4 regions of the Sutcliffiella sp. FSL R7-0096 genome follow, and region 1 is predicted to be linked to each of the others. Evidence: riboswitches for the same ligand, from Rfam matches in the RefSeq annotation. Region 1 holds a riboswitch; each other region holds the start of a gene.
The links. Region 1 has a riboswitch for S-adenosylmethionine ahead of MKY77_RS15980 (sugar ABC transporter substrate-binding protein). Riboswitches for the same ligand answer to the same signal wherever they lie in the genome.
Positions count from the first base shown of each region.

Region 2: it holds a riboswitch for S-adenosylmethionine, as region 1 does, so the genes downstream of both, MKY77_RS02945 (YezD family protein) here and MKY77_RS15980 (sugar ABC transporter substrate-binding protein) in region 1, are expected to answer to the same signal.
Region 3: it holds a riboswitch for S-adenosylmethionine, as region 1 does, so the genes downstream of both, metE (5-methyltetrahydropteroyltriglutamate--homocysteine S-methyltransferase) here and MKY77_RS15980 (sugar ABC transporter substrate-binding protein) in region 1, are expected to answer to the same signal.
Region 4: it holds a riboswitch for S-adenosylmethionine, as region 1 does, so the genes downstream of both, MKY77_RS05550 (methionine ABC transporter ATP-binding protein) here and MKY77_RS15980 (sugar ABC transporter substrate-binding protein) in region 1, are expected to answer to the same signal.

Region 1 is NZ_CP152003.1:3,108,864-3,116,453, reverse strand. Features, by position in the region: gene MKY77_RS15995 (hypothetical protein) at 301-1,533, opposite strand; gene MKY77_RS15990 (alpha-glucosidase) at 1,760-3,430, shown strand; gene MKY77_RS15985 (hypothetical protein) at 4,048-4,317, shown strand; SAM riboswitch class I at 4,436-4,541, shown strand; gene MKY77_RS15980 (sugar ABC transporter substrate-binding protein) at 4,646-5,758, shown strand; gene MKY77_RS15975 (sugar ABC transporter ATP-binding protein) at 5,819-7,333, shown strand; gene MKY77_RS15970 (ABC transporter permease) at 7,323-7,590, shown strand, end outside.
Region 2 is NZ_CP152003.1:545,692-553,281, reverse strand. Features, by position in the region: gene MKY77_RS02980 (DUF3906 family protein) at 1-51, opposite strand, end outside; gene MKY77_RS02975 (nitrite/sulfite reductase) at 35-1,666, opposite strand; gene cysC (adenylyl-sulfate kinase) at 1,682-2,284, opposite strand; gene sat (sulfate adenylyltransferase) at 2,300-3,451, opposite strand; gene MKY77_RS02960 (hypothetical protein) at 3,584-3,766, opposite strand; gene MKY77_RS02955 (inorganic phosphate transporter) at 3,810-4,883, opposite strand; gene MKY77_RS02950 (phosphoadenylyl-sulfate reductase) at 4,914-5,630, opposite strand; gene MKY77_RS02945 (YezD family protein) at 5,919-6,080, opposite strand; SAM riboswitch class I at 6,138-6,242, opposite strand; gene MKY77_RS02940 (hypothetical protein) at 6,364-6,825, opposite strand; gene MKY77_RS02935 (diacylglycerol kinase) at 6,957-7,590, opposite strand, start outside.
Region 3 is NZ_CP152003.1:2,984,683-2,992,272, reverse strand. Features, by position in the region: gene meaB (methylmalonyl Co-A mutase-associated GTPase MeaB) at 1-908, shown strand, start outside; gene metE (5-methyltetrahydropteroyltriglutamate--homocysteine S-methyltransferase) at 969-3,266, opposite strand; cobalamin riboswitch at 3,417-3,609, opposite strand; SAM riboswitch class I at 3,680-3,790, opposite strand; gene MKY77_RS15360 (BrxA/BrxB family bacilliredoxin) at 4,055-4,492, shown strand; gene MKY77_RS15355 (hypothetical protein) at 4,541-4,888, opposite strand; gene MKY77_RS15350 (glycosyl hydrolase family 18 protein) at 5,032-6,546, shown strand; gene amyS (alpha-amylase) at 6,882-7,590, shown strand, end outside.
Region 4 is NZ_CP152003.1:1,084,274-1,091,863, forward strand. Features, by position in the region: gene MKY77_RS05535 (M20 family metallopeptidase) at 1-397, opposite strand, end outside; gene MKY77_RS05540 (MetQ/NlpA family ABC transporter substrate-binding protein) at 410-1,237, opposite strand; gene MKY77_RS05545 (methionine ABC transporter permease) at 1,253-1,903, opposite strand; gene MKY77_RS05550 (methionine ABC transporter ATP-binding protein) at 1,893-2,924, opposite strand; SAM riboswitch class I at 3,004-3,111, opposite strand; SAM riboswitch class I at 3,208-3,316, opposite strand; gene MKY77_RS05555 (hypothetical protein) at 3,640-3,813, shown strand; gene MKY77_RS05560 (SDR family NAD(P)-dependent oxidoreductase) at 3,867-4,649, opposite strand; gene MKY77_RS05565 (alpha/beta hydrolase) at 4,917-5,906, shown strand; gene MKY77_RS05570 (hypothetical protein) at 6,101-6,859, shown strand; gene MKY77_RS05575 (M14 family zinc carboxypeptidase) at 7,028-7,590, shown strand, end outside.

The DNA.
Region 1 (7,590 bases):
ATTTTGCGATCTTGTCCGAAGATTGGCCACAAATGTCCGAACCAAATTTTGAAATGTCCAGACCTTGGAAATTCTTGTCCGAATATCCTTATCCAATTGTCCGAACACTCTATTTTTCTACCTGGAAAATGTCCAAACCCACCCGATAATTGTCCGAACCTTTTTAGCACCCCAAAAATGCACTGTTTGAACCCGTCTTTCATAAAAATAGAGGTAAATAAGCATGCCGAACAATGTAACTCCACAGCTCCTACTTATCTTAAGTAACCCATCACAAAACTCACCCTAAAAACAACCACCCTACTTACCAAACCAAACCACATTAAACACATTCTCCACAAGCATACGTCCGTCCGTACCATCTGACTTACTCCACCAAATATGCCTTCTTCCATCTGCATCTTCCCGAACCCAAGCCAACGAAGTGCCTTTATTCAACACTACAGGCTCACGATCAGAAGAACCCACTGGTGGTTCAGAAATCTTCACAGCTTCTTTTTCCTTCAACGCCACCAAATACAATGACGACTTAAATTCTTTCGAACTCTCACTGGTTTCTCGTCCCCGTGCCACCACAATTCTTTCATCATCCACCCAGTCGAAGTCTACATCCGCATACCCTTTTGGCGTATGTGTCTTTTTATAATTAGGAATTATGGTGCTAGTCGTTAGAACTTTGTTTTTGACGCCGGCTGTCATGCGACCACCACCCTGAATAGAGGCTAGAAGAGGTTTGGTTGGCGCCCATTTTATCCAATTGGGATCAAGCAAGATCTCCCCAAGTGGTATGAAAAGTTTGTTTTCTTTCACATACACACTGAGCATGTTGCTGTCTGCAGACCACGAAGCAGTCGGCGCGACCACCATTGCTAAGCTTTTCCCATCATGTGACCAGGAAAAGTTTTCTACATCCACCGATAGTATAGAGATGTCATCATACTTCAGGGGAGATCCAATGGTGTGGAGAGGGGTGACTTTTACATCCATTTCATGCTCTTCTTTTTCTATACCCCAATGAACTTCGTAAAGTCTAGGGTGGCTCCATCCGTCAGGAAATAATGCCGCACTTGCTGAAGCAATTAAATTGACTCCATTCCCGTCCCAAGTAAAATTAGATACACCTCCAGTAAGTTGATGAATAATCGGCGTACCGGAAGAGAGCTCCACTACACACAGGATGGATCCAGTCAAGAATGCAAACGTATGGTCAACCGGGTTCCATAGGGGATCATGACCAGCGATTTTGAGCTTAGTGGAACTGTTGGTTTCTGTGTTATATAACCATATCTCTGGTTCTTCTGATTCTTTATCTATCTGTCTTGCTTCATAAACGAGCCATTTCCCATCAAAAGACCAGCTGAAATTCCCTACATTAATGTTTTCATGTATGGCTCTCTCCTCTTTGCCATCAAAGAGCCATAACGAGTGGTATCTTGTAAAAGCTGCTGTTGGTTGGTCATTTGCTGCGGCAAAAGTAGCGTTAGGGGTGAATATAATCATGATGACTAGCAAACAAATCCATAAATATTTCATGGTTCGAAACCTCCTAAAATATTCCTAACAGTTAGTGTTACCATCTACGTTCATTTCATGAATAAAACAAAATCAGAATTTAAGTTGAAATTAGTGAAAAAGATGGTATAGTAAAGTAGTGGAATTATTCCAGGTTATATTTTTTTAAAGATTTGTGCAAACGGTTACGCAATAAAATGCAACCGTTATCATAGTAGAGTGTAGTTAATAAGGGAGTGTATCATGATTGAAAAAGATATGGTGGAAAGAAGCAGTTGCCTATCAGGTATATCCTAGAAGTTTCATGGATTCCAATGGGGACGGTATTGGTGATTTACGAGGAGTTATTTCTAAACTAGATTATTTAAAAGATATGGGTATAGATGTTATTTGGATCTGTCCGATGTATAAGTCTCCGAATGTGGATAATGGCTACGATATCAGTGATTATCAAGATATCATGGAAGACTTCGGGAACATGGCGGATTTCGATGAGTTACTAGAAGAAGTGCATAACCGCGACATGAAGCTTATCATTGATTTGGTAATCAATCATACTTCTGATCAGCATGAATGGTTCATTGAATCAGCATCTTCTAAGGACAATCCAAAACGCGATTGGTACATTTGGAAAGATGGGAAAGACGGCAAGGAGCCAAACAACTGGGAAAGTATTTTCAATGGTCCAGCTTGGAAGCTGGATGAGAAGACTGGCCAGTATTACATGCATATCTTTGCTACAGAACAGCCAGACTTAAACTGGGAAAATAAAGACGTTCGCTTTGCCTTGTACGATATGATCAACTGGTGGTTGGATAAAGGGATTGACGGATTCCGTGTGGATGCTATTTCTCATATCAAAAAAGAGCCTGGATTCCCAGATCTGCCTAATCCAAAAGGATTAGATTATGTTCCATCTTTTGATTACATGATGAATGTAGAAGGTATTCAAAAGCATCTTGAGGAATTGAAAGAGCAAACGTTTGCGCGCTACGACATCATGACTGTCGGGGAAGCAAATGGTGTGAAGCTGAACCAAGCAGATGAGTGGGTTGGCGAAGAGAACGGGAAGTTTAATATGATCTTCCAATTTGAACATCTTGGTCTTTGGGAAAAAGGAACAGAAGGCGGAGTAGACCTTCTTCAACTGAAAAAGACATTGACGAAATGGCAAAAAGGTTTGGAAGGAAATGGATGGAATGCTTTATTCCTTGAAAACCATGACCAAGCTCGTTCTGTTTCTACATGGGGTAACGATACAGAATACCTAGTAGAAAGTGCAAAATCCCTTGGTGCATTGTATTTCTTAATGCAAGGAACTCCTTTCATCTACCAAGGTCAAGAACTTGGGATGACGAATGTGAAGTTTGACAGCATTAACGATTATGATGATGTTGGAATGAAAAATCTTTATGACATTGAGAGTGCTAAAGGAGAGGAGCAAGCTCAAAAAGTGATGGAAATCATCTGGGCTAAAGGCCGTGACAACTCCCGTACTCCAATGCAATGGAACGACGAGTCAAACGGAGGGTTCACAACGGGCACTCCATGGATGGGCGTGAATGAAAACTACAAAACCATCAATGTGGAGAAGCAATGGAATGACCCGGATTCCGTATTAAGCTTTTATCGCGACATGATCAAAATCCGTAAAGAAGAAGAGGTATTTGTCTATGGTGAATATAATCTGATTCTTGAAGATGATACACAAGTTTACGGTTATACAAGAACACTTGATAACAAAGTGGCGGTTGTATTATGTAACTTGAGTGAAGAAGAAGTAAATGTAGAGCTTGATGGCCTTGAGGTGGATTCTGCAGACCTTCGTCTTCAAAACTATGAAGTTGCTGCACATGAAGATGTGTCTGAGCTGACATTGAAGCCTTATGAAACTCGTGTTTATGTGGTAGCGAAATAATATATGCTGGGAAAGCCTCACCAATTTGGGTGGGGCTTTTCTTTTTTGGTAGGAGAAGAGTTTTAGGTAGGAGGAAGGTAACGAATTTTCTAGGCGGCGATGATGATGAAGACCTCTGATTCGATAAAATCTAATGTGAGAGGTCTTCATCAACCCTATGAGAACGTCAGTTTGGTAAGGAAGGAAAGAGGGAGGTCCTCATTGGCCTTATGAAGACGTCAGTTTGGTGATGAGGAGAAGAAAGAGGTCTTCATCAACCTTATGAGGACGTCGGTTTGGTAGAAATGTGAAGAAAGAGGTCTTCATCAACCTTATGAGGACGTCGGTTTGGTAGAAATGTGAAGAGAGAGGTCTTCATCGACCTTATGAGGACGTCAGTTTCGTGAAGGTGGTAAGAAAGAGGTCCTCATCAGCCTTATGAGCACGTCTATGTCATGAAGATTGGAACGAGAAGTGAAAACCAATCGGGCTTGTTCCACATTAAATTACCATTTTGTTTACTATTAAGACAGCCTGGCACATATATTATCGTAATTACCTCTTTGGTAATCCATTTCTCTTAATGAAATAACTAGTCTTTATCTTTTTCCCTATTTGGAAAATAAGGGGGCAGAATATTGAGTACAATTGTATGGCTGTCAATCATATTTGTATTGTTAATATTAATGATCATTAGTATTTATTTTTTCTTTATTGGTAGGCGTAAACAAGAGGCGGTACAAATTTTCACTATAGAGAGTTTTATCCATGCTCACCATATGAATACAGACAATCCTCATAAGCAAGGCATAGTTGATAAGATTAATGATTTTTTTGAGAATACTGAGGAAGCAGATAGTGATAGTGGAGAAGACAGTGAAGACGGAGGGGAAGATGGTGGACATTAATTTACAAAATACCTGCTACTTTTAATATCCATTAAAAAATATAAAAAAAACCATTGACACTTCTCCTTTAAGGCAGTAAAGTAATACTTAATTCTTTTAATAAACTAAATATTTCGATCTCTTATCAAGAGTGGCAGAGGGACTGGCCCTATGACGCCCAGCAACCGTTCCATTTGGAATTGGTGCTAAATCCTGCAAAACAGTGATGTTTTGAAAGATAAGAGAGGGACAAGTCTATTTGATTTCATTTAGCGCTCAAACCTCTCTTTCTTGGAGAGGTTTTTTTATTTTATTAAAGCAATAAAGCAAAAAAAGGAGAGCGGAAATTATGAGCAGAAACTTTATAAAAAAAGGAATAGTGGCATTAACAACAGCGACTTTATTATTGACAGGGTGCAGTGGTGGAGGTGACACTGCTGCAAGCAGTAAGCCAAAGGGGCCGATTGAAAATGTACCAGAACAGTTTGCAAATGGAGAAGGTGCAAAAATTAAGGTAATCCGAAAAATTGGCGGGGATGATCATACGGCTCAATTTTTAGCTGGAGCGAAAGAGGAAGGGGAGTCCCTTGGGTTTACAGTGGATGTATTCACTGCAAATGGTGACAGTGCCAAATTCCATGATGCAATTAATCAGACTGTTAACCAAGATTATGACGGGGTGATTATTTCACACGGTGATGATGCGGCAACAGTGGAAGGTGTCCAGCAGCTTGTCGACAGTGGCAAAGAAGTGGTGACATTCGATTCCAATGGAGATCTTGCAAACATTGAAGGAGTTACATTAACTTCTCAAGATGATGAGGAGCTGGCAAAATTAGCACTTGACCAACTCGTTAACGATTTCAACGGGGAAGCAAATGTGGTGTATCTGTGGGTAGACGGATTCCCGCCAATGGTTCGACGTAACAATGTGTACAAAGAAACGTTAGACAATAATCCAGGTCTGAACGAAGTGGAACGCTTTGGAGTTGCTGCGGCAGATACTTCCGTTCAAACACAGAACGCGGTTGCGGCAATGTTGAACAAGCACCCTAAAGGAAGCATTGATGCAATCTTTGCCACATGGGATGCATTCGCAGTTGGAGCAGCGCGTGCGTTGAAAGAGGCTGGCAGAGAAGAAATCAAGATTTACGGCATTGATGTTTCCAATGCGGACCTACAGGAAATCGGTACGGAAGGAAGTCCGTGGAAATACACTGCCGCTGTGGACCCGAAATTGATTGGTGCGGTAAACCTTAGATTGCTAGCAAAAAAACTTGCCGACGAAGAAACTCCGCAAACTTATGACTTGGAAGCTTCCTTAATCTCTCAAGAAGAGCTACAAAAATCAAGCGAAGCCGTAAACATGGGCAACCTCTCATCTGTTGTGGAGGGTTGGGGAGAGTCGGACGCTTTTCTAGAAGAGTGGATGAACACATTGAAAGAGCATTACAAAAAATAATAGACTACACTCTCTTCATCAGGAGGGAGTGTTTGTATGTTTAAAGAAAGGGGGAGCAGAATGACAAACACAATACTTGAAATGATAGATATATCCATAGAATTTCCTGGGGTGAAAGCACTGGACCAGGTGACATTTACCGCAAAACCTGGGCGTGTGCATGCCTTAATCGGCGCCAATGGTGCTGGGAAATCGACGTTGATGAAAGTGCTGTCTGGAGCGTACGATCATTTTAGCGGGGAAATCAAACTCGGAGGAAAGCAACTTTCAATTTCTAATCCAACTGACTCCCAACAAGCAGGAATGCAAATCGTTTATCAGGAAGTGGATGCGGCGTTAATACCAACTCTCACAGTTGCAGAAAATATCATGTTGCAAGAGACGGTGCAGCACGCTGGTAGCAAGCAGTGGATCCATTGGAAAAATGTACATAAGAAAGCAGCCGCACAATTGGAGAAGTTGAATAGTAATATCTCTACCAAACGGCTGGTAAGCTCGCTGACATTAGCGGAGAAGCAAACTGTCCTCTTAGCAAGAGCCATTTCAACAGATTGTAAGTTTTTGATTTTAGATGAACCAACAGCACCTCTTAGCAACAGGGAGACAGAAAAACTGTTTTCCGTCATCAAGAGATTGAAAGAGGAAGGGGTGGGGATCATCTTCATCTCCCACCGGATTCCTGAAATTGTGAAAATCTGTGATGAAATAACCATTATGAGAAATGGACAAGTGGTAAACCGGGATATGGTGGCAAACCTGACACCGGAAAAGATAGTCGAGTGGATGCTCGGTCAGAAACTGGAGCAGCAGTTTCCGGAATACAATCCAACCATAGGTGAGACTCTGCTAGAAGTAGAAGGATTCAGCGACCAAACTATAGTAAAAGATGTAAGCCTCCATGTAAAAGCAGGGGAAGTTGTTGGGATAGCTGGACTTGTTGGAGCGGGAAAAACGGAGCTGTGCAAGGCATTGTTTGGATCATCTAAAACGACAGGGACCATAAGAATCAAAGGAAATACGATTAAAGTAAAAAGCCCTCACATTGCGGTACAAAACGGACTGGCATTTGTTCCAGAAGAAAGGAGAAAAGAAGGTCTCATCCTCCATGAATCCGTACAAGCTAATTTGATTTCCGCCAATCTTCACGCATTCACGAAGGCTCTGCATTTCCTTGATAAAAAAGCACAGAAAAGCAAATCTAAGGAAATCATCCAAGCATTGGGAATTAAAACACCATCAGCCGAAACAAGTGTCCACACCCTTTCAGGAGGGAATCAGCAAAAGATCGCCATCGGTAAATGGCTGGTCTCTGATGCGGAAATCTATATTTTTGATGAGCCGACAAAAGGGGTCGATGTTGGCGCAAAACGGGACATTTTTGAACTGATCGCCGCCCTAGCGAAAAGCGGTAAGGCCATCATTTACGCTTCATCTGAACTTTCTGAGATAGTTGGATTGACCAATAGGGTGTATGTCCTTTACGACGGCGAGGTTACTAAAGAGCTTTCCACCGCAGAAACAGACGAGCAAGAGCTTTTATATTTCTCAACAGGGGGACTAAGTAATGAAAACTGACATACCAGTACAAGACAATGCGAAACCGGTCTTCCGTTTTGAATTGTTCGATTTTCTATACAAATACGGGACCATCATCACCATTTTTGTATTAATTGCCGTGTTTGCCTTTGTAAATCCAGCATTCATCCAATCAAATAATGTCATCAATATCTTAAGGTCCATATCGATCGTTACGATTATCGCGATTGGCATCACCATATCCCTGACAGTGAATGGCTTTGACTTATCTGTTGGGTCTGTTGCTTCCCTTTCCA
Region 2 (7,590 bases), 2.3 Mb from region 1:
TACAATTTCCTTAGCCTCAAGGGCTACATCAAATCTATACAGATACGCCATCTGTTTCTTTTCCTAAAATAGTATCTAGTACGTCTTGCAAGGTCGAGACTCCCACTCGTCCGACAAAATCAAAGAAGGATTCCCCTTTTGTCTTCTGGTCGCGGAAGTAGATCAATAGCTCCTCGAGGACATCCGTCAATTCCTCTGCCGCCACTTTCCCCTTCAGCTTTTCATTGAACTTTCCGCCTTTGTTCAAGGTGCCTCCTACATAGATTTCATAGGCTTCCACCATCTCTTTTTGCTCATTGCGCATCTTCATCCCCTGCAGGCCGATGTCGCCAATCTGGCGCTGACCGCATGAATTCGGGCAGCCGACCATATGGGTTCGGATAGGGACATCCAAGCTTATGCGCTGATCCAGTTCCTCCGCAATCAATCGCATGCGCTCCTTCGTCTCCACCAAGGCCAGGTTGCAGTACTCGATTCCGGTGCAGGAAACCGCATGGCCGAGGAAGGAGTTCGGATTGATGGAAATGCGTTCAAAAATCGGTTCCTTGAGCAACGTTTCCACATTTTCAGCTGGAATGTTCGGGATGATGAGATTCTGAGAGTTACAGGTTCTAATCTCCCCATTTCCGTATTTTTCCGATATTCTCGCAAGCTCGAACACTTCTTCGGAATCTAAGCGTCCGACCGGTACGTTGAAGCCGAGGAACTTCAATCCCTCCTGCTTCTGGTCATGGATGCCGTAGAAGTAGCCTGCATTCCACTCCTCTTTCGGCTCTTCGCCTTTGGAAGGTAGTGGGCCGGTGTACTCTAGCAGCTTCTCCTTAAATTTTTCCGGTCCCCAATCAGCAATCAAAAACTTCAGGCGTGCAAGATGGCGCTTCTCCCGGTAACCGAAATCACGGAAGATCGTGGTGACCGCAATCGCGATTTCAAGCGTCTTTTCCGGTTCCACAAACACATCAATCGTCTCTGCCAGAAATGGCCTGGAGGAGAGCCCTCCACCAACTTTAAGATGAAAACCATGCTTTTCCTCTCCATCTATCGTCTTAGTCGCCGGTGTAAAGGAAACACAGTTGATTTCCGCATTCGATGCATTTTTCGTATTGGCGCTGATGGACATCTTGTATTTTCGCGGCAGGTTAGAGAAGTCCTCATTCTTCTGGAAGAAATCATAGACTTCTTTTACAATGTCCGTTGTATCAAAAAGCTCGTCTGGATCAAGGCCGGCGATCGGATTGCCGACTATGGTACGAGTGATGTCCCCACACGCCCCTGCACTTGATAGCCCCACCGCTTCCAAGCGGTTGAAGATGTCCGGAATCTGTTCGATTTCCAACCAGTGGAATTGAATCGCCTGCCTTGTGGTGATGTCAAAAACGCCCCTGCCATAATCGCGCGCAATCCCTGCCAACGCTTCCACTTGAGGCTTGGTTAGGATACCGGATGGCACATTAACCCGCATCATGAAGTAGCCGTCCTCTTTCGGTCGTTGCAGGTAAAGTCCTGCCCATTTGAATAGGTCCCACTGATCTTTAGGGATGGAATCAAATCCATTCTTGGCGTAGTGCGGGATGTCATCAAGGATCCTGAGGCCATCCTTCTCCAGTTTTGCTTTTTCCGTCTTGTTGAGCTTTTCGTTGTCGGCCCAATGCTTTATATATGCCATGAGTGTTTCCCCCTTTTAAATAATCTTTTGATCTCTTAAGTATTTGAGTATCGTGTTGACGGCTTCTTCCACCGTCAGCTTATTGGAATGTATCGTGAGTTCCGCTTGGGGCGGCTCTTCGTACGGGGAATCAATGCCGGTGAAGTCCTTTATTTCCCCGCGTCTTGCTTTTTTGTACAGCTCTTTCGGATCTCTTTTTTCACATTCCTCCAACGGGCAGTCCACGAACACTTCAATGAACTCACCTTCCTCAAACAACGCCCTCACTTGATCCCTGTCAGATCGGAACGGTGAGATGAATGCAGTGGTGACAATCTTTCCGCTATCTACGAAAAGTTTTGCCACCTCACCGATGCGTCGAATGTTTTCATTCCGGTCCGCGTCTGAAAATCCTAGGTCCTTGTTGAGTCCATGGCGGACATTGTCTCCATCCAGCACATACTCGTTAATACTTTGGCGGTATAGTTCCGTGGAGACTGCGTTTGCAATGGTCGATTTACCAGATCCCGAGAGTCCGGTGAACCAGAGGACGCAGCTGCCATGCCCATTCTGTGCACGGCGCTCCTCTTTTGTGATGGTCTGTTCATGCCAAGTGATGTTTGTCGCTTTTGAGCTCATTTTTTTATTTCCCCCTTATACGGCAGCTGATTTCTGTTGTTGTAAACCGTCGATCAGGACTTCGATGACTTCTTTTCGGCTGAAGGTGGACGGTGGCAGTTCCCCGGCTCTCAGCAACTCCCTCACCTTCGTTCCTGATAAAATGACCCTGTCTTCCTTAGGGTGCGGGCATGTTTTATCAGAGGCCATGCCCTCGCATTTGGTGCAATAGAAGCTATGCTCGAAAAACAATGGCTTGATACCAAGCTCCTCTTCTGTGAACTGTTGGAAAATATGCTGCGCATCATAGGTGCCGTAGTAATCGCCAACCCCAGCGTGGTCACGTCCAACAATAAAATGGGTGCAGCCGAAGTTCTTTCTGGCGATGGCATGGAAGATTGCCTCCCTTGGTCCGGCATAGCGCATGGCTGCTGGGTAGACTGCAAGTTGGACACGATCTGTTGGATAGTAGTTTTCAAGAAGCACCCGGTAGCTCCTTAGCCTGACGTCGGCTGGAATATCATCTAATTTTGTCTCGCCTACGAGTGGATTAAGGAATAGTCCATCCACTGTTTCGAGCGCCGCTTTCTGAATGTATTCGTGAGCGCGGTGGACAGGATTTCTCGTTTGGAAGCCGACGACCGTTTTCCAGCCTTTTTGTTGGAAAAGTTCACGGGTTTCTTTTGGCTCGATCCAGACATCCTGGGCTACCCCTTTGTCTGGTTTTTTGGTTAGCTTGATTTCCCCCGCCACGTATATGTCGCCCCGTTCGAATAACCGCTTGACCCCGGGATGTGCGAGTTCCTCCGTTTTGTATACTTCATGAGCCTCTTTATGGAGATCCGGTTCGTACCATTCCGAAACGGTGATGACTCCATATGTGGTCTGTTGGTGGGTAAGCTTATAGGTTTCCCCTTGTTGTAAGGTGCTTGCTACTTCTTTTGTGACGGGCAGTGTGACAGGGACCGACCAGACCGTGCCGTTTCGGAGTCGGAGGTTTTCGACGACAGATTGGTAGTCGGATTTGTTAAGGAAGCCTGTGAGCGGACTGAAAAGCCCGACTCCGATGAGTTCCAAGTCACTAAGTGCGATTGCGTCTATTTGGATTTCTTTTGTTAGATTGGTCGTGTCATAGTTTGGTTGGTAGGCTTGCACAAGTGTGCCGCCGTGTGGTTTTGGTAGGGTCATTTTTGGTTACCTCTCTTTTTTGAATGGATTTTGGTTTTTAAATGAAATCAATTAGAAAATCTTGTGTTTTTTGCCTGTAAAAAATCGTTCGGACAACTATTGCGCTTGTTCGGACAAGTTCTGTACTTTTTTCTATGCGGTTTGGACAACAAATTGCGTGGTTCGGACAAGTTTACCTGGGTGTTCGGACACTTGAAAAATTGGTTCGGACAATCTTGGCCAATCTTCGGACAAGTTGGAGGAAATTTCGGACAAGTTCAGCAAATCTTTGGACAAGTTCGCCAAAACTTCAGACATTTGTACATTTCGTCCCACCCGAAGCACCACCTTCGAGCCAAAAGCTTCCGGCAACCGCCCCTCACTCCTTACTCCCTGTCGACACAACCGCCGTCCCCGATCCAACTCCCGAGCGCTGCATCAAAAACTTCACCCCGAACACCGATACCAACACCCCGATCATCGCAATCACCGGATACACATTCCGCTCGATCAATAAGTGAATCAGTGTATAGGAAAGCACCATCGACAACACCGGCGATACCACCCACACAACGAGCAGCTGTACGACAATGTCCTTCTTCAAAACCGAACGCCCTTGCTTCACAAAGCCGATTCCGATAATCGAAGACGTTGTGATCTGTGTCAGGGGCACCGGGATTCCAAACACTGAGGCCACCGTAACAATCCCGGCTCCAGTGCCCGAAATCACGCACCCTTCCTCCAACCGTAGCTTGGTAATCTTCTTTCCGTTCGTTTCCATGACGCGCTGGCCGAGCAATAGTGCGCCAAGTGCAACAAACAATCCTCCCCAGAGAATTCCTTGTCCGGTGCTCATGATGCCTGCCCCGACAAGAGGTCCCACCGCATTAGCTACATTGTTCATCCCTGCCGAGAATGCCTCGAACACCCCCATCACCACGACAAGCACCGACAATATCGGAACGGCCCGGGATGATTTAACCCACCGATCTATCACTCTATGTTTCAGCACCCAGGTGGCCCCGATTGCAAGCAAGAATGCAAGGACAGGGGTCAAAAGCCAGAACGAAACAATCCAGGCGAGCTTTCCGACAAAGACAGATTGATAGACGATTCCGGCACCGACGACTGCACCGACCGTCACTTCACTCGTGGAAAGCGGGATGCCAAACACATTCGCTAAAAATAAAGATAGAGCCGCAGATGCAATCACAATCAGTGCAATGGCAACGGTAAAGGTGCTTTGCGGCACAATCCCACTTCCCATCGTCTTGACGACCTCGCCCCCGCCAAGCCATGCCCCAAAGAATACCGCAATCCCGCACAGAACCAAGGCAAGATTTCTTTTGACAACTCCTGATCCATAGGCGATACCCATGGATGCCGCCGCACCGCTCGCCCCTATATTCATGGCGAAAAATAGACCAACGATGACGGCCATCGTAACTAACATGCTTTTTCCTCCTTCACTTCCCAGACAACCTTAGTTTGTATGCAGTCCGCACTCCGTCTTGCCACTCCCCGCCCAACGGCCAGCGCGGGAATCTCCGGCTGCGCCGACTGCCTGTGTACAGGGAAAGCAGCCGATGCTTGGATATCCTTGGTCATGGAGCTCGTTATAAGGAAGCCTCCTGATACGGATGTGATCCCAAACATCCTCCCATGTCCAATGGATGAGCGGACAGATTTTAATATTTTTGAACTTATCATCACGATTCAGGAAGTTTGTGTTGGCCCGGGTTGGTGACTGCTCCCTTCTGAGACCGGATATCCATGCCTTCCTTGGCGTGAGCGCTTCTTTTAGCGGTTCCACCTTGCGAATGTGGCAGCAGAGGCTAGGATCTCTTTTCCAAAGGGCCGTGCCATGCGCTGATGCTTGTTCTTCCAAGGTTAGCGCTGGCTTCCTTTTTTCGATTTGCAATTCCGGGAATCTACTTTCTATCTGTTCAATGACCTTATAGGTTTCCGGAAAATGCAGATCTGTATCTAAAAACACAATATGGGCATCCGGTTTTACTCTTTGAATCAGGTCGATCAGGACCACCGCCTCGGCCCCAAAGCTTGAGGCATAGATGATATCATCTGATGAATAGGCCTGATAAGCCCATTCCAAGACGGCATTTGCGCCTTTTGAAGGATCATGTACCTCAAAGTCTGTTGATATCTCCTTCCAACTTTCATACGTTATTTTCTGGTTCATCTTCTTGTTGCTCCTTTCTTTCCCAACGAAAAAAGGCAGCCCCTTTACATATGTGCTTGTGCATGCGAGCTAAGCATCATGTAAAAAGACCGCCTCCAGTTTGTCTGGTCAGCGCTTATTTGATTTTTAAAATGTCATTAAACACGTTGGTGATTTACGCAACGGGTTACGCTTTCCTGGGGGCGCTTGTGGAGCCTCCTCGGCAAGCCTGCGGGGTCTCCACTAAGCGCTACCTCCCGAAGGAGTCTTCGCCCTTTGCTCCAATCACCAACTGTATTCTGGCAATATTTATTTTTTCTGAAGGCGAACCTTCTCATTTTTTTCTATCTGAATGACTTTTCCATCCTGTACGACAAGGGTGATAGATCCAAATTTGATTGATTGCAGCATCCTTTCCAAGTGAGTTACAACATCATCCCATTCCGATTGTGCCAGTTGGCTCGCCTCCATTTCACCAAATAAAAAACGCCTCTTCCATTATGGAAAGGCGCATTGTATGTATCCTGCACCTTATCTTCCAAAATGGGTATCCATTTTGCTGGAATTGGCACCTTGCTGTTCGCAGGTTGCCGGGCTTCAACGGGCCAGTCCCTCAGCCGCTCTAGATAAGCGTTTCATTTGTGTTGTTTTTAATAAAATTAATCCTACCATACTTATATGAATTGTCAACAATGATATTGACAGTTTTTTTGGATTTTTTCGATTTTAGGAAGTTGGTCCTATCCAACTCCGTTTATTTACCGATTTTTTTAAGCTTCGTTCCATCTTTCACCAGCACGGCTTGATACATCTTTCCAGCTTTTGTTTCAAACATAACTCCTTGGATGGTTTCCTCTATTTTTTCATAGGTAATAATATCTCGTTTTGTCAGGCCGTTAGAATCAAAGGTCACTTTTCCTTCCAGCTTTAACTGGCCGTTACCAATCTCATCCGCCAACTCAATTTCATGGTCAAGCATACGCTCCTCAATCCAACCTGCAAGTAAAGGCTCCAACGTTTTTTCATTTATTTTTAGATTTTCACTATATGTAAGAATCATGGAGTAGCGGACATATTGAACCGTCCCATACTCATTTTCCCCCATCCCAAGCGAGAGGGACGAGATATCCATTACTGGGTCCGCTTCCTTTTGTGTTTCTAAACTGCAAGCCGTCAACAGGTATAACAAACAGAATAAAGCCCCTATTTTCTTCAAGCTACTTCCCCCTTTACACCCCGTACTTCTTCTTAAACCTTAACATATTTTTCCTTGTCTACGTTATAGGAAAATAAAAATGGTGCTAGAATCCCATGTTTGGGGGTCTGGCACCATTTTAGAATGTATTTCTATTGGCATTTAGCCATTTCGATTTCTTTACGCTTTTCAGCTACTATTACATCTAAATGACGGTATAGGTTAACGAACTCGCCCGGAAGCAGTCCACCGTATTCTCCATCCAGGTTAAGTTGCATTTTTTCGTGCGTGTTTACTTTTACCCGATTGGCTTTGGTGTAGATGACAAGCGGATCCTTCACATGCTCGCCGCGAAGCGCCAATGAGGCAATCCGGATAAAGTCGGCGATGTTTGCCTTTTTAAGGATGATCATGTCAAACATGCCGTCATTCATGCAGGAATCAGGTGCGAGTTTCTCGAATCCTCCAACCGAATTGGAAAGTGAAACGAGGAAAAGCATGATTTCGCCTTCGAAAATCTTCCCGTCGTATTCAATCGTTACGTTTGTTGGACGAATGGAAGGAAGCATCTCGATCCCCTTGAGGTAGTAGGCAAGCTGTCCCAGCATCGTTTTCATTTTAATCGGTACTTCATAGGATAGCTCGGTCATTTTCCCGCCACCGGCAATGTTCATGAAGTACTGGTCATTCGCTTTTCCAATATCAACAGGCATCGGAACCCCTGTTGCAATGACATCGACACAACCTAAAATATCATCGCGTGGAAGGTCCAATGCTCTAGCAAAG
Region 3 (7,590 bases), 120 kb from region 1:
GCAATGCAACACGACATTTTCATAAAAGTCAGGAAATCATTCAGGAGATTATGCCATCCACTGGGCACTCTGTTCGAATAGGAATAAGCGGTGTACCAGGTGCAGGAAAGAGCACCTTTATTGAAGCATTCGGGTTGTATTTGTGCGAGCAGGGCCATAAAGTGGCCGTGCTTGCAGTTGATCCGAGCAGTTCCAAGACAGGTGGTAGTATCCTAGGGGACAAAACGAGGATGGAACAACTCGCAAGGCATCCGCAGGCGTTCATCCGTCCCTCCCCTTCAAGTGGCACATTAGGTGGAGTTCATCGAAAGACAAGGGAAAGCATTCTTTTATGTGAAGCAGCAGGGTATGATGTGATTTTAGTGGAGACTGTTGGAGTCGGACAGAGCGAAGCCATTGTGCGAGATATGGTAGATTTCTTTTTACTGCTTGTTCTAACAGGTGCAGGCGATGAGCTGCAAGGAATGAAAAAGGGCATTATGGAGCTTGTTGATTCGATTGTGGTGAACAAAGCGGATGGAGATAATAAAGCAAGAGCCGAGAGGACCGCACATGAATATAGACAAATCCTTCATTTCCTTCAGCCTGCAACAGAAGGATGGGAAACGAAGGCATTTACATGTTCGGCGCTGCATAATCAGGGAATTGATCATACATGGAAACTGATTAACAAATTTGTTGAGGTGACCAAAGCTTCAGAGCAGTTCGAATATAGGAGAAAAGAACAAAAACGGAGCTGGTTCTACACTTCTTTAAAGGACCAGCTAGAAATGCTTTTCTTTGGGGATGAAGATATCACATCAAATTTACCTCTGATAGAAAAGCAGATAAGTACGGACGAGCTCTCTGTCTCAGCAGGTGTGAATAGACTGATGCAAATTTATAAGAGAAATGAAAAGGGAAGATGATTATTCAAATAGGAATGCGAGATTGCAAAATAACTCTCGCATTCCTTTTCTTTTATTCGGTTATCGCTCTTTAACCAACAGACTTTCTCTAGTTTGTTTGGCAGCTTGAACCATCACTTTAAGGGAAGCGACCGTCTCTTCCAAACCGCGAGTCTTTAAACCACAATCCGGATTGATCCAGAACTGCTTTGGGTCAAGCACTTGAAGGGCTCGGTCAATGTTGCTCCTTATCTCATCTAGATGAGGGACCCTTGGACTATGAATGTCATATACCCCAAGTCCTATGCCATTGTCATACGTATTTTCCTCAAAAGAATGGATGAGTGAGCCATGACTTCTGGAGGTTTCTATGGAGATAACATCGGCATCGAGTGCTTTTATCGCATCGATAATATCTTCAAAATCCGAATAACACATATGAGTATGGATTTGTGTTTCATCCTGGACTGAAGATGTTGCAAGTTTGAACGAATAAACCGCTGCATTTAAATAGGCATCCCATTTTTCCTTTTTCAATGGAAGACCTTCACGAAGAGCTGGTTCATCCACTTGAATCATCCTAATACCATTTCCTTCAAGGAACTCTACCTCTTTCCGAAGAGAAAGTGCTATTTGGTTTGCCACATCATCCCGTGGAATATCATTTCGAACAAAAGACCAGTTTAATATGGTAATAGGTCCGGTCAGCATTCCTTTTACTGGCTTGTCAGTCAATGATTGGGCAAATAAAGTTTCTTTTATGGTCATTGGGGCTTGGAATGAGACATCACCAAAAATGATTGGCGGTTTTACGCATCTTGATCCATACGACTGAACCCAACCAAATTTCGTAAACTGAAAACCAGCTAATTTTTCTCCGAAATATTCCACCATATCGGTTCGTTCGAACTCTCCGTGCACTAAAACATCAAGGTCGATTTCCTCTTGGATGTGAATCCACTTTTTTATTTCAGACTCTATGAATTCTCCATATTCAAAGTCAGTTAAATTAGATTTTCTCCATTTTTGCCTTTGTTTTATTACTTCCTGTGTTTGAGGGAAGCTGCCAATCGTCGTAGTCGGTAAAAGCGGTAACTGAAAAGCATCTTCTTGCAATTTTTGGCGAACACCATATGTAGATCTGCGTTCAGCTTTATAATCATTTAAATTACGAATCTTTTTTTGGACCTCGATATTATTACGGCTGGAATAACTTTTTAATGTTTGAATCGCCCTGGCGGATGATGCAATTTCATCCTGGATGGTTTCTTTTCCATCTTGAAAACCTTTTGCAAGCACTGCTACTTCTTTTAATTTTTCATCAGCAAATGAGAGTGCACCTTTTAATGAATCATCAATTGTTTCTTCATTTTGCACCGTGACAGGCACGTGTAATAAGCTTGAAGAAGGTTGCACAATAAGATTGCTTTCCGTTACTACCTTTGAAATCTCTTCCAGAATGGAAAAAGTATCTTCAAGGTCTGTACGCCAAATATTACGACCATCAATGATACCCGCTGCAAGGACTTTATCTTTTGGAAACCCGTCCCTCTTTAGTGCAGCAAGATTTTGACCTTGATCATGTACAAAATCCAGACCTATTCCTTTTACAGGAAGAGAAATTATTTCTTTATAGTGATCTACTCCTTCAAAGTAGGTTTGTAGTATCACATTTAGAGATGGTGCTGCTTCATACAGTTTTTGATAGACATCGTGAAATAATGCAATTTCTTCTGTAGAGATGGTTGTAGATAGAATCGGTTCATCGATTTGCACCCATTCTACATCTTCCTCCTGCAATTCTCTTAAAATCTCTGCATATAAAGGAATAAATCGCTCAACAACTGCTTGAAACTGACTTTTATCATAGCCTTTGGCCAATTTTACAAAGGAGATAGGGCCTAAGATCACGGGCTTTCCTTTAATTCCGAGCTTTTGTTTAGCTTCCTTATAATATTGAAGGGGGCGGTTTTCCACTAAGCAGGGAAGAGCATCCTCCAACTCAGGAACAATATAGTGATAATTTGTGTTAAACCATTTAGTCATTTCAGATGCAACCGCATTTTCTGCACCTCTGGCTATAGCGAAATAGGTCTGCAGGGGCACCGTACCACCTTGGTATTCAAATCGCTTGGGCACAAGGCCAAACATCACTGCTGTGTCAAGTACATGGTCATATAGACTGAAGTCACCGGTGGGGATTAAATCGATGCCTAGATCCTTTTGCTTTTTCAGAAATTGAAGGCGTAATTCCTTCATTTGTCTCACAAACACATCTTTATCTAAATTACCTGCCCAAAATTGTTCAAGAGACTTTTTCCATTCGCGTTTTTCCCCAATTCGTGGATATCCAAGATTTGAACTTAAAGTGTTAGTCATTTTATCTCTCCTTGTTTATTGTGATTTTGTCTACAACTAAAAAATCTCCCTTTTTTAAAAAAAGGGAGATTCATACGCACACTTAACTAGAGTTGAGACATTCTGGTATCCTCAACACGTATTCCTCACTCCCCTCTATAACCTCGTAGAGTACAAGCGCATACAATAGGCAGGTATCCTGACTTAGGTTCATTGCTTCTTATCCCTTCCCATTTCAAAATGAAACAGTGGATTTTTGATAAGTCGCTCCCCATCACAGTGGCGGGACCGTGCCGGAATTACACCGGGCTTCCCTTTTAGCCGAGCGAATCACTTGCTCAGCACCTAATGCATTTGATATGAAGTTTTAGTATAATCATCAAATAATTTAAAAAGCCTCTCTAATAAATAGAGAGGCTGTGTAATAAAATCCTCTCTTATCACTCACAGCAAATAGCTATGCAGGATTTAGCACCTTTTCAATCAAAGTATTGAATGGTTGCTGGGCATCAATGGGCCAGTCCCTCCGCCTCTCTTAATAAGAGTGTTAAATATTTGATTAATTTAGAATTAATAATCATACTAGCATGACAAATCCACACTGTCAAAGATAATTTTAAGAAGTAATGGATTGAAACAAAAAAAGGAAAGTGAGCATATCACTTTCCTTCATCTAGGGAGTATAGGGGTATGGATATCTAGATGTTAGTGATATAATACCCGCCCGTATAGAAAATAAACCTTTTTTGTTTTTTTATTTGAAAAAAATTGGTATGATAAGAGTAGTTTAAAACTTGAGGTGATACAACATGAATATCGATTTTAATATGTTTATGAATGATGTTGTTCGAACTGCCAGAGAAGAGATGGATAACGCTGGATATGAGCAACTTAGAACGGTTGAAGATGTAGAAGAAGCATTTGCGCGTAAAGGGACGACACTTGTAATGGTGAACTCTGTTTGCGGTTGTGCAGGCGGCATCGCTCGTCCAGCTGCAACGCATGCGGTGCATTATGACAAGCGTCCAACACACTTGGTTACTGTGTTCGCTGGGCAAGATAAAGAAGCGACGGAGAAAGCACGTGAATATTTCGAAGGTTACCCACCATCCTCTCCTTCTTTTGCCTTATTAAAAGATGGTGAAATTGTAACGATGGTAGAAAGACACGAAATCGAAGGCCATGCGCCAATGTCAGTTATCACAAAGCTACAAGGGTATTTTGAAGATCATTGTGAAGAGCTTTAAGAGTTAATTAGAAGAGTGCCGGTCCCATTGATGGAACCGGCACTCTTTTTATTTTACTTCCAGGACAAGTGGATGTTCACTTAGTGCTAATTCATCTTGTCCCTTGCTCAATAGTATTATTCTATCCTGTTTTAGTTCAGAAGCAAACCCAATGGATATGGGGGAATTCTTAGCGACTTGGGAATGTTTTTTGGTTTTGACTTTTTCAACAATGGATTCATCATCAGTGCATACAAACCAACAATAATCGCCACGGTATATATTTACTTCATTCCCATCAATAGACACTGTTGGGAGAGGTGGCAAGCTTCCTTCTAATGAAATAGACTCGTTGGGTGTACAGGCAGATAGTAAGAATGAAAAAATAATGATGGTGATCCACTTAGCTTTCCCCATAAATCCACCTACCTCCATATTCTGAAATCAATCTTATCATACCACTTTATGGGAAATCCTTCACTAATATTTACCGCTACATCCTCCATCTCATGCATATTACAATAATAGGTAGGCAGTGTAATAGGAGGAAGTTAAAGAACATGCAACTTAGACGGAAGCGTATATTATATATTTTGGTTCTCCTTGTTATAGTAAGTACAATAGCTATATATTGGACAACTTCTACTAAAACAGTAACTACTAATTTACCTACAGAAAAGGAATCAGAAGCAGTGGAGAAAGTGGTAGACAACCCACCCGAGATTACTAGCTTCAGCCATTCTCCTGAAGAGAAGGAAGATTCGGTTGTCAGTGGTGATGTGGAGCTTCTTGTAGAAGCAAAGGATGACAACGAAATAAGTAAGGTTGAATTTTATTCTAGTAATGGAGATTACTTAATCGGCGAAAAGACAGAAGCGCCTTACACTATCAATTGGGCAACCGATCCCTGGGTAGAAAACGGGGAGCAGATACTTAAAGTCGTTGTATATGATAGCGCTGGACAAAAGGCGGAAGCAACGAAAAAAGTCACTGTGGAAAATCAAGAAGAAATGGACGCAGAATATAAAATGGTCGGCTATTATGCCGGATGGGCCAGTTATTCCGGATTCCACGTCACCGACATTGATGCAAGCAAATTAACACATATCAACTACGCATTTGCTAATATATCAGAAGATGGAAAAATAGTAGTGGGCGACCCAGCAACCGATCATGAAAACTTCAAGCAACTACAACAGCTAAAGAAGCAGCACCCCCATTTAAAAACGATGATTTCTGTTGGCGGATGGACTTGGTCGAAGAATTTCTCCGACGCTGCAGCTTCAGAAGAGTCTAGAGCCAGGTTTGCAGAAAGTGTTCGACTATTTATGTTAGAACATGGTTTTGATGGAGTCGATTTGGACTGGGAGTACCCGGTAAGTGGGGGACATCCTGATAATGTGAACCGGCCTGAGGATAAGCGTAATTATACACTTTTACTTAAAAAGATTAGGGAAACCTTGAACGAGCAAGAAAAGAAGGATGGTAAAGAGTATTTGTTAACAATTGCTGCAGGGGCGAGTAAGTCTCACGCAGCAAACATGGAGCTATCGGAACTTCATCGATATGTCGATTATATTCAGTTGATGACCTATGACATCAATGGGGAATGGGATGAATTAACCGGTTTGAATGCGCCATTGTATCCAGATCCTAATAGTGCGTTCAGTTGGCAATGGAGTGTGCAAGACGGCATAGAAACCTATATGGAAAGTGGTGTGCCGGCAGATAAGCTTGTTATGGGATTGCCTTTTTACGGTAGGGTGTTCCATGATGCAGATGCTGCTAACAACGGCTTGTATCAGTCGTTCAATGGAGGTACATCGTTTAGCTATTCCAAGCTTTATTCGGATTACATCAATAAGAACGGCTTTGAACGTTACTGGTTAGAAGATACAGAGGTACCGATTCTTTATGATGGCAATACGTTCATCAGTTATGATGATGAAGAATCGATAGTAAAAAAAACCGAATTTCTGAAAACTAATGGACTTGGTGGAGCGATGATGTGGGAATTAAGTCAAGATCCTGATAGAGTATTATTGGAACGAATATATACAGAATTGAGTAGATAAAAAAGAATAGCTGCAGAAATTAATGCTTTAAGTTTTTACACAAAAAACGCTCCAAAGGGGCGTTTTTTTTATTGTACAAGAAATCGTGGTTATACATTTACTGATTTCTTGTAAGTAAAACTGATAGGAAAAAAGGTTTATTATTTTCAGAATAAAAAGAAAACGGTTGCGCAGTTAAAAATCATCGTGTTAATATAAATTTGGAATTATCACCTATGGGAAAATGCTAACGCTTGCTCAATGAAAAAGAGAGAGTTAGGAAGTGATAGTAACAGAAACATATTTTTTTGGTTTAATATGAAAGCGTTTGCACAAAAAGGGGAGAGGGGTAATTTATGAAACACGAAAAACGTATTATAAGTGTATTTTTAACAATACTTTTAGCTGTAGCTGTTCTGTTTCCGTATACAACTGAACCAGCGCAAGCCCATCATAATGGAACAAATGGTACTATGATGCAATATTTCGAATGGTATTTGCCAAATGACGGGAATCATTGGAACAGGTTGAGGGATGACGCAGCTAACTTAAAGAGTAAAGGGATAACAGCTGTATGGATTCCACCTGCATGGAAGGGGACTTCCCAGAATGATGTAGGTTATGGAGCCTATGATTTATATGATCTTGGAGAGTTTAACCAGAAGGGGACGGTTCGTACAAAATATGGAACACGCAACCAGCTGCAGGCTGCCGTGACATCTTTAAAAAATAACGGCATTCAGGTATATGGTGATGTCGTCATGAATCATAAAGGTGGAGCAGATGGTACGGAAATTGTAAATGCGGTAGAAGTGAATCGGAGCAACCGAAACCAGGAAACCTCAGGAGAGTATGCAATAGAAGCGTGGACAAAGTTTGATTTTCCTGGAAGAGGAAATAACCATTCCAGCTTTAAGTGGCGCTGGTATCATTTTGATGGGACAGATTGGGATCAGTCACGCCAGCTTCAAAACAAAATATATAAATTCAGGGGAACAGGCAAGGCCTGGGACTGGGAAGTAGATACAGAGAATGGCAACTATGACTATCTTATGTATGCAGACG
Region 4 (7,590 bases), 2.0 Mb from region 1:
TACCGAACACGGTGACTTCACCACCAGTTTCATCTAATACTTTACTTAGAGCGACCGCGGCTGCGACGCTAGTTGTCCCGATGATATTGTGTCCGCATGCATGACCGATGCCAGGGAGAGCGTCATATTCTGCAAGATAACCGATGGAGGGGCCAGGCTTCTCTGACTTTTTAGTAGCGATGAATCCTGTTTCATGTCCTGCAACATTTGTTTTCACTTCAAATCCTTCATCTCTTAAGATGGAGGTAAGAAGGGAAGAAGCGAAAAATTCCTCGTTTCCAATCTCCGGTCTCTCATGAATCTGATGGCTGGTAGATAGATAGAGTGCTTGCTTATGTTTAATATCCTCTTTAATGATGACTGTTTTTTCATCAACTTGTGGAAGGGTTATTGCCATGTAAATCACTCCTTATTCTTTATTAGTATCAACGCCGATTTCACTTAATGGAACAAACGTGGGAATCGTACTGCCTTTATATTCTTTTTCAATGAATTCTTTCACATCGTCTTCTTGATACAGTGCGGCAAGCTTCTGTAAGTCTTCACGATTTTTATCCTCGGTACGGACAGCAATGATGTTGATGTATGGTGTTGCAGTATCATCTTCATGGAAAATGGAGTCTTCTGTAGGGTTAAAGCCAGCATCAACGGCAATTCCGTTATTGATGATGGAAGCAGCTACGTCTGGTAAAACACGTGGCGTTTGACCTGCTACTACCGGGATGATTTCAAGATTTTTTGGATTTTCCACGATTTTGTCCAATGAACCGTTCCCGTCAAAATCCTCCGTAAGAGTGATAAGGCCTGCATCTTGAAGGAGTAAAAATGCTCTACCCATGTTGGTCGCTTCGTTTGGTACGGCAATTTTTCCGCCTTCCGGGATATCCTCCACGTTTTCATACTTCTCTGAGTATAGACCCATTGGTGCGATAACGGTTGTGGCAATCGGTGTTAGATCTAGATCATGCTCTTTGATAAATGCTTCAAAGTAGGAAATGGTCTGAAACGCGTTAGCATCCAGTTCCTTTTGTGCCAAGGCTAGGTTCGGTTGTACATAATCGGAGAAACTGACTATCTCAATGTCCAGTCCTTCTTTTTCCGCCTTCTTCGCTACAAAGTCCCAAATTCGATTGTCGGTGCCGCTCACTCCGATTTTAATGGTGTCACTGTCATTGGAGCACCCTACTGCTGTTAGTAAAAGAATGGTTAAAATAGCAAAGCTAAGTAATTTTTTCATGATGTTTGTCTCTCCCTATCGTCTTCTGATTTTTTTGGATAAAATGTTTCCGGAGCTTTGGATCGCCTGGACCATCACGACCAGGATGGCAACGGTGATGAACATGGTGATTTCATCGAACTGTTGATAGCCGTATGTAATCGCAAGGTCACCGAGGCCACCGCCTCCAACGGCCCCTGCCATTGCGGAAGCCCCAATCAAGCCAATGGTTGCGATGGTGATGGCAAGTACCAGCGAACTCAACGCTTCCGGTAAAAGGAAACGAAAAATGATCTGTCTTGGTGTAGCCCCCATCGCCTCTGCGGCTTCAAGTACACCTGGTTCCACTTCCAACAACGAATTTTCTACTAATCTTGCAAAATATGGTGCCGCATAAAAGATGAGCGGTACGGTTGCGGCGGCGGTTCCAATGGAGGTTCCCACTATCAGTCTCGTAAGCGGGATGATCGCTACGAGTAAAATGATGAAAGGTATCGAACGTAAAACGTTGATTATTGGATTTAAAAAGTTAAATAGTACATTGTTTTCTAGAATATGTCCCTTTCTCGTCACAACTAACAGCACACCAAGTGGTAAGCCAATCAGTACGGAGAATAGTAGGGAAAAGCTGACCATCGATAAGGTTTCTAATAAGGCGTCAATAATTTGATCGGAACTAACTCGCATGTGCATTCACCTCTTTCACTAATACTTTTTCTTGTTGTATGAAAAATAAAGCGCGTTTGATTTCGGAAGGTTCCCCTTTTAACTCCACAACCAGGTTTCCAAAGGGAACACCTTGCAGTTCGGTAATGTTTCCGAAAAGGACATTCACATCCACATGGAACTTCTTAGCCACCTGGGACAGGAAGGGCTGGCCAGCTGAAGCACCGACAAAGTTGATTCGGTAAATTCCTTGGTGATCATCTTTTTGACTAACTAGATCCCTAATCGATGAAGGCAACTTATCATTCAAGACAGAACTGACGAAGTTCCGTGCAGTTGAGGTCTTAGGATTGGAAAATAGGTCAAAAACCGAACCGTGTTCAATGATTTTGCCTTTTTCAATGACAGCCACTTTATCGCAAATATCCCGGATGACTGACATCTCATGGGTGATCATCAGGATGGTGATTTTGTATTCCAGGTTTATCTTTTTCAAAAGCTGAAGGATGGAGCTTGTTGTTTGTGGATCAAGGGCTGATGTCGCTTCATCACATAGCAGGACGGAAGGTCTCGTGGCCAATGCCCTGGCAATTCCGACTCGTTGCTTCTGCCCACCAGAAAGTTGGTCAGGATAGTTATCCTTCTTATCACCAAGCCCTACAAAGTCGAGAAGCTCCTCGACTCTTGTTTGGATGTCCGCTTTTTTAACATTACTGATAAGAAGGGGCATTGCTACGTTTTCATATACCGTTTTCGAGTTAAGTAAGTTAAAGTGTTGAAAGACCATTCCAATCTTTCTTTTAGCATTTCTTAAATTTTTGGGTGATAGTTTTGAAAGATCTACTCCACCGACGAGAACTTTCCCTGATGTTGGTCTCTCTAGCAGATTCACACAACGAAGGAGAGAGCTCTTTCCGGCACCGCTGAATCCGATGACTCCGTAAATCTCGCCTTCTTCAATGCTCAAGTCGATGCCATCTAGCGCATGTACTTCCTGCTCGCCACTTTTGTAGACCTTTTTGACGTTCTTGAATGTGATCATGATGTTTCCTCCTTATTGGAAAATAAAAATGCCCTTTTCTTGGAAAGACAAGAAAAGGACATCGCTATGTAGATGCTCTTTCTTATCTTTCAAGCGTTAATGCTTGATGGAATTGGCACAGTGCTTCACAAGAAAGCCTGTTGCCGAGGTTTCACAGGGCCAGTCCCTCCACCTCTCTGGATAAGAAAACTAAATTTATTCAATTGGAAAACTCGGGTTTAGAATACAAAAAACCTCTTCTTAGCAAGTAAGAAGAGGTTAGCGCCCGTGCATGCTTATGCTCTTCTTATCTTTCCAAGCATGATTGCTTGAAAGGAATTGGCACAGTGCTTTATAAAAAGCCTGTTGCCGAGGTTTCACAGGGCCGTTCCCTCCACCTCTCTGGATAAGAAAATAAGTTTTTATTTGAATGATGATAAGTTTATAACGGTTGTGAATGGATGTCAACGTTTTTTTGAAAAATAAAAAATATTAGAAGGAACTTAAGGTGTAGCATGTACTTATCTCTGAATTATTATATCAGTACTCTTATTCTTAATTAACATATAAAGCCCCTTGACTCAAATAGTTTACCAATAGCTATTTTAGCATCATGCAGAGTGGGAAAGAAATAGGTCATTGGATGGACCATTGTTTGGAAAACCTTATCCCAATCCTTATAAAATAAGATATTCTAACACATACTTAGGAATATGATTCAGTGGAGGTGAAGGTATTGAAAGATTGGAATGAGCAATCTGCTAAAAATAACAATATCCAGCCTGATTTAAAACTTGCTACTGAACAATTGGCTGATAAAAAGGTGCAATTTGATGTACAAGAGCAAATTGGAATGGAAGCGATAGGGCAGGAAGAGAAAGATGTACCACCTGGCAGTGTAAATCAATAGATTGCAAGTAAAAAAGGTAAGCATGTGGCTCACCTTTTTTACTTGCAAAGACTCTAGAGGAGGGATTCTGCTCCATCAATAAAGATTTGGCTGCCAGTAATATGACTGGAAGAATCTGAGGCCAAAAAAGAAATGAGGTCTGCAACCTGTTCCGGCTTGCCTGGTTGATGCTCTAAGGGGTGGGAGCTATCGGGATACTCAATGGGAATCTTGATTTTTTTGAGTTCCTCTTCCTCTGGGAAGGTGTTTTTTTCGATATTCGTTTCTATCGCCCCTGGACAGATTATATTGACCCGAATATGATATTTTGCCAATTCAAGCGCCGCCATCTTTCCAAAAGCAACTTGTCCTGCTTTGGAGGAACTGTAAGCGGACATTCCGAAACCACGGAAGGTTCTTGTACCATTGATGGAGCTGGTGATGATGATACTGCCACCTTGGGCTTTCATATGGGGAATTGCATGCTTTACGGTCAGGAATGTACTTTTTAGATTGGTGTTCAGGGTCTGATTCCAATCTTCTTCATCAAGATCTTCAATAGGTGCCACTTTCCCATTTATCCCTGCATTTGCAAAGACGATATCAAGCTGTCCCCAGCGATCGAGCACCTGCTTGAAGCTTGCCTCAAGATCTTTGGTATCGGAAACATCAGTCTGGAGTGCCATCGCTTCTCCACCGGCTTCCGCTATTTCCTGTCTGAGCTGTTCGGCATCCTCTTCCTTCAAATCAAGTATCGCTACCTTTACACCACTTTTGGCGAGTCTGATTGCACTTGCCCTGCCAATTCCGGAGGACCCACCAGTAATAATGGCAACCTTCTCTATGTTCCTATTCATTTATCTCACTCCTTCAAAAACAAGTTATGAGAATCATTTACCCATTTCTGAAAAGAAGCACACATGGGGACCCTTGTCCCAAGATGCACTTCCTGATTTACTGATAGGAGAATGGGCTGTTTTGAAAGCGGTAGAGATTATAGACGAATTAGAATTTGAAAGCAGATAAAACTAGAGTCGGGAATTGGATTAAACTGTGGAACTAATTTAATGTCTACTTCGTATAGGTAATGAATGTAACTTTTATAAAAGAAAGTAGAGGAAAAGATGAACACTAAGAAGAGATTCAGTTTCCGCAAAATATTGAAGTATATATCAGTAGGCTTAATAAGTATGGTTGTATTGTGGGTGGCGTTTCATCATGTAATGGTTCTCTTCGAAAAGAACAAGTTTGAAGCTACAGGACAACTGGTGGAAGTGGATGGTAACCGTATGCATGTACATGTTGAAGGTGAGGGAGCAAATACTATTGTTCTACTTCCTGGATTAGGAACTTCAGCGCCAGTACTGGATTTTGAGCCACTTATGAATGAGTTGAGCAAGAGTAATAAAGTAGTAGTCGTAGAGCCGTTTGGTTATGGATGGAGTGGGAAGACTGATAAGGATAGAACGGTAGAAAATGTGTTGGAAGAAGTAAGGACAGCGTTGCAGGAAGCGAAAATTGAAGGCCCATATATTCTGATGCCTCATTCTATTGGCGGAATCTATAGTACGTACTATGCAAATACATATCCTGAAGAGGTTGAAGCGATCGTGGGTATTGATCCAACACTTCCAGCGGCGGTGGAATATTTTGATGTACCGGTTCCTACTATGCCAGGTTTCCTTAGGGCGATTCCGCCGAGTGGGATTGCAAGGATAGTGGTAGCTGGAAATGAGGAGGATTTTTTACCATTGACAGAAGAAGGGACGTATTCAGCTAATAACCTAGAAATAACGAAAACTCTAACTGTCTGGAATGGCTACAATAAAAATATCATCATGGAAGCAAATGAGATTAGTAATAATATCGCCAAAACAATTAACATGACGTTTCCGTCCGATATACCAGTAATGATTTTTACACCGAAGGACGAAAAGGTAAATCCGGCTGGAAGATCTACTATAACCTTTTATGAAGAGCAATTAACAAATGTAGTGAAAAGTAAAATTGTACCGTTAGATGGCCATCATTATTTGCATTGGACAAATGCAAAAGAGATGAGTGAGCATGTTGGAGAGTTTATAGATGAATTTCAAGATAACAAAGACTATTGAATTTACGATTTTACATTTTGTAAATAAAATGAAAAGCACTGGCTATATGCTGGTGCTGATTTTATGTTTACTGTCCTGAACTATTGTTAACATATTATTACAATTTTAATGAGACAAAGTGAAACCTAAGAATATATTAAACGTCTTATTAGTAGGAGGTGGATAGAATAAAAGCTTATAAATTTATACTTATAATGTTAATAGTTGTTGTGAGTGGTTGTAGTCAGAAGCTGAGTAGTGACGTTGAAATAGCAAAACAACATCTTGAAGGAATGGGGTACTCCGTTGTTTCCAATAAGGGGGAAGGGGAAATCCAGTTCCTTACATCACAGCTTGAGGAGTTGCCGACAAGACAAATTTTGGGTGTCCAGACTGGTGAGGTGACACAGTTCCTGAATAAGGATATAGTGACGGTCAGCTTTATGATTAGCAACCATCCATTGGATGATATGTATAACAAAGGGAAAACCAAAGCTACTGTGTTTGTAATAGATAATGAGGTGGTTGGTGGTTGGTCATTACCTCATGCAAGTCAAGCTTTAGTAGGTGGGGTTTACTCACTGGACGGTAAGACCATCGAAGAGGTGCATGGGTCTAATCAAGCATGGGTTTCCAAGATGGAAAAGGCAGTTTCAACTAAGCCTATCAAGGTGGAGAAACGAGCGGATATTGGATACGTAACAATAAATATTTTGGAAACACAAGAGGATTTTGAAAGACTGGAAAGCTTTTTTGAGAATAAAGTGTGGCAAGAAGGAATAGAGGTGCAAATGGCCACACCTCCAGAGTACCGATTTACGTTGAACGGTTCAAATTATGCTGTTTGGGTGACGCCTCTTGGTGATGGGCTTGAGCTTGTCAGAGAAGGGGAAGGGATGTACATGAAACTGGGTGTAGATCATTCGGCTGTTCTGTATGAGTTGATGACAGGGGAAGCGTTCTTAAGTGAGTAGAACGTACCTTTTTTAACTGCTTTTCTTATAGGGCTTTCTGCTTAATTCCTTGCCTCTTACAAAAGTTTTGTCAAAAAAAGAAAGGAGTTTATCCTTATTTACAGATTATTCGATAAAATTTAATCTAAATATGTAGGATTACGAAATAATTTAACTAAGGAGGAAATTATGAAAAAGATCAGTAAAACGGTATTAGCGTTATCTTTAACAGGTGTAATGACGATTGGTACGTTAACAACAGGAACTCTTCCGACAAGTGCGGTCGGAAACGGTCCTAATTACAACGGCAATGAGTCTATTCAGACTTCCATCCTTACTACATATGATGAGTTAGTGGAATACTTACAAAAACAAGAAGCAAGGCAGCAGGCGATGGAACTTGAAGTTATTGGAGAAACGGTAAAAGGCCGAGATATTTATATGGCCAAATTCGTTAAAAATGAGGAGAATCCCACCATTCTGTTTTTGACTCAACAACATGGAAATGAGCAGCTGACTACAGAAGGGGCCATGGAATTTATTAAACACCTCGGAACCGGAAAAAATCAATCCGTATTGGATCATGTCAATATCCTTGTTATTCCAATGCTGAATGCGGACGGCGCGATGGGTGATGTGAACTTTTCAACAGATAATTACATTGCAGACGGGGATCGTCATTTAACGCGAGCAAATGCTAATAACTATGATTTAAACCGAGAGCATGATAAATCAGTAGAAGCGATGCAGCC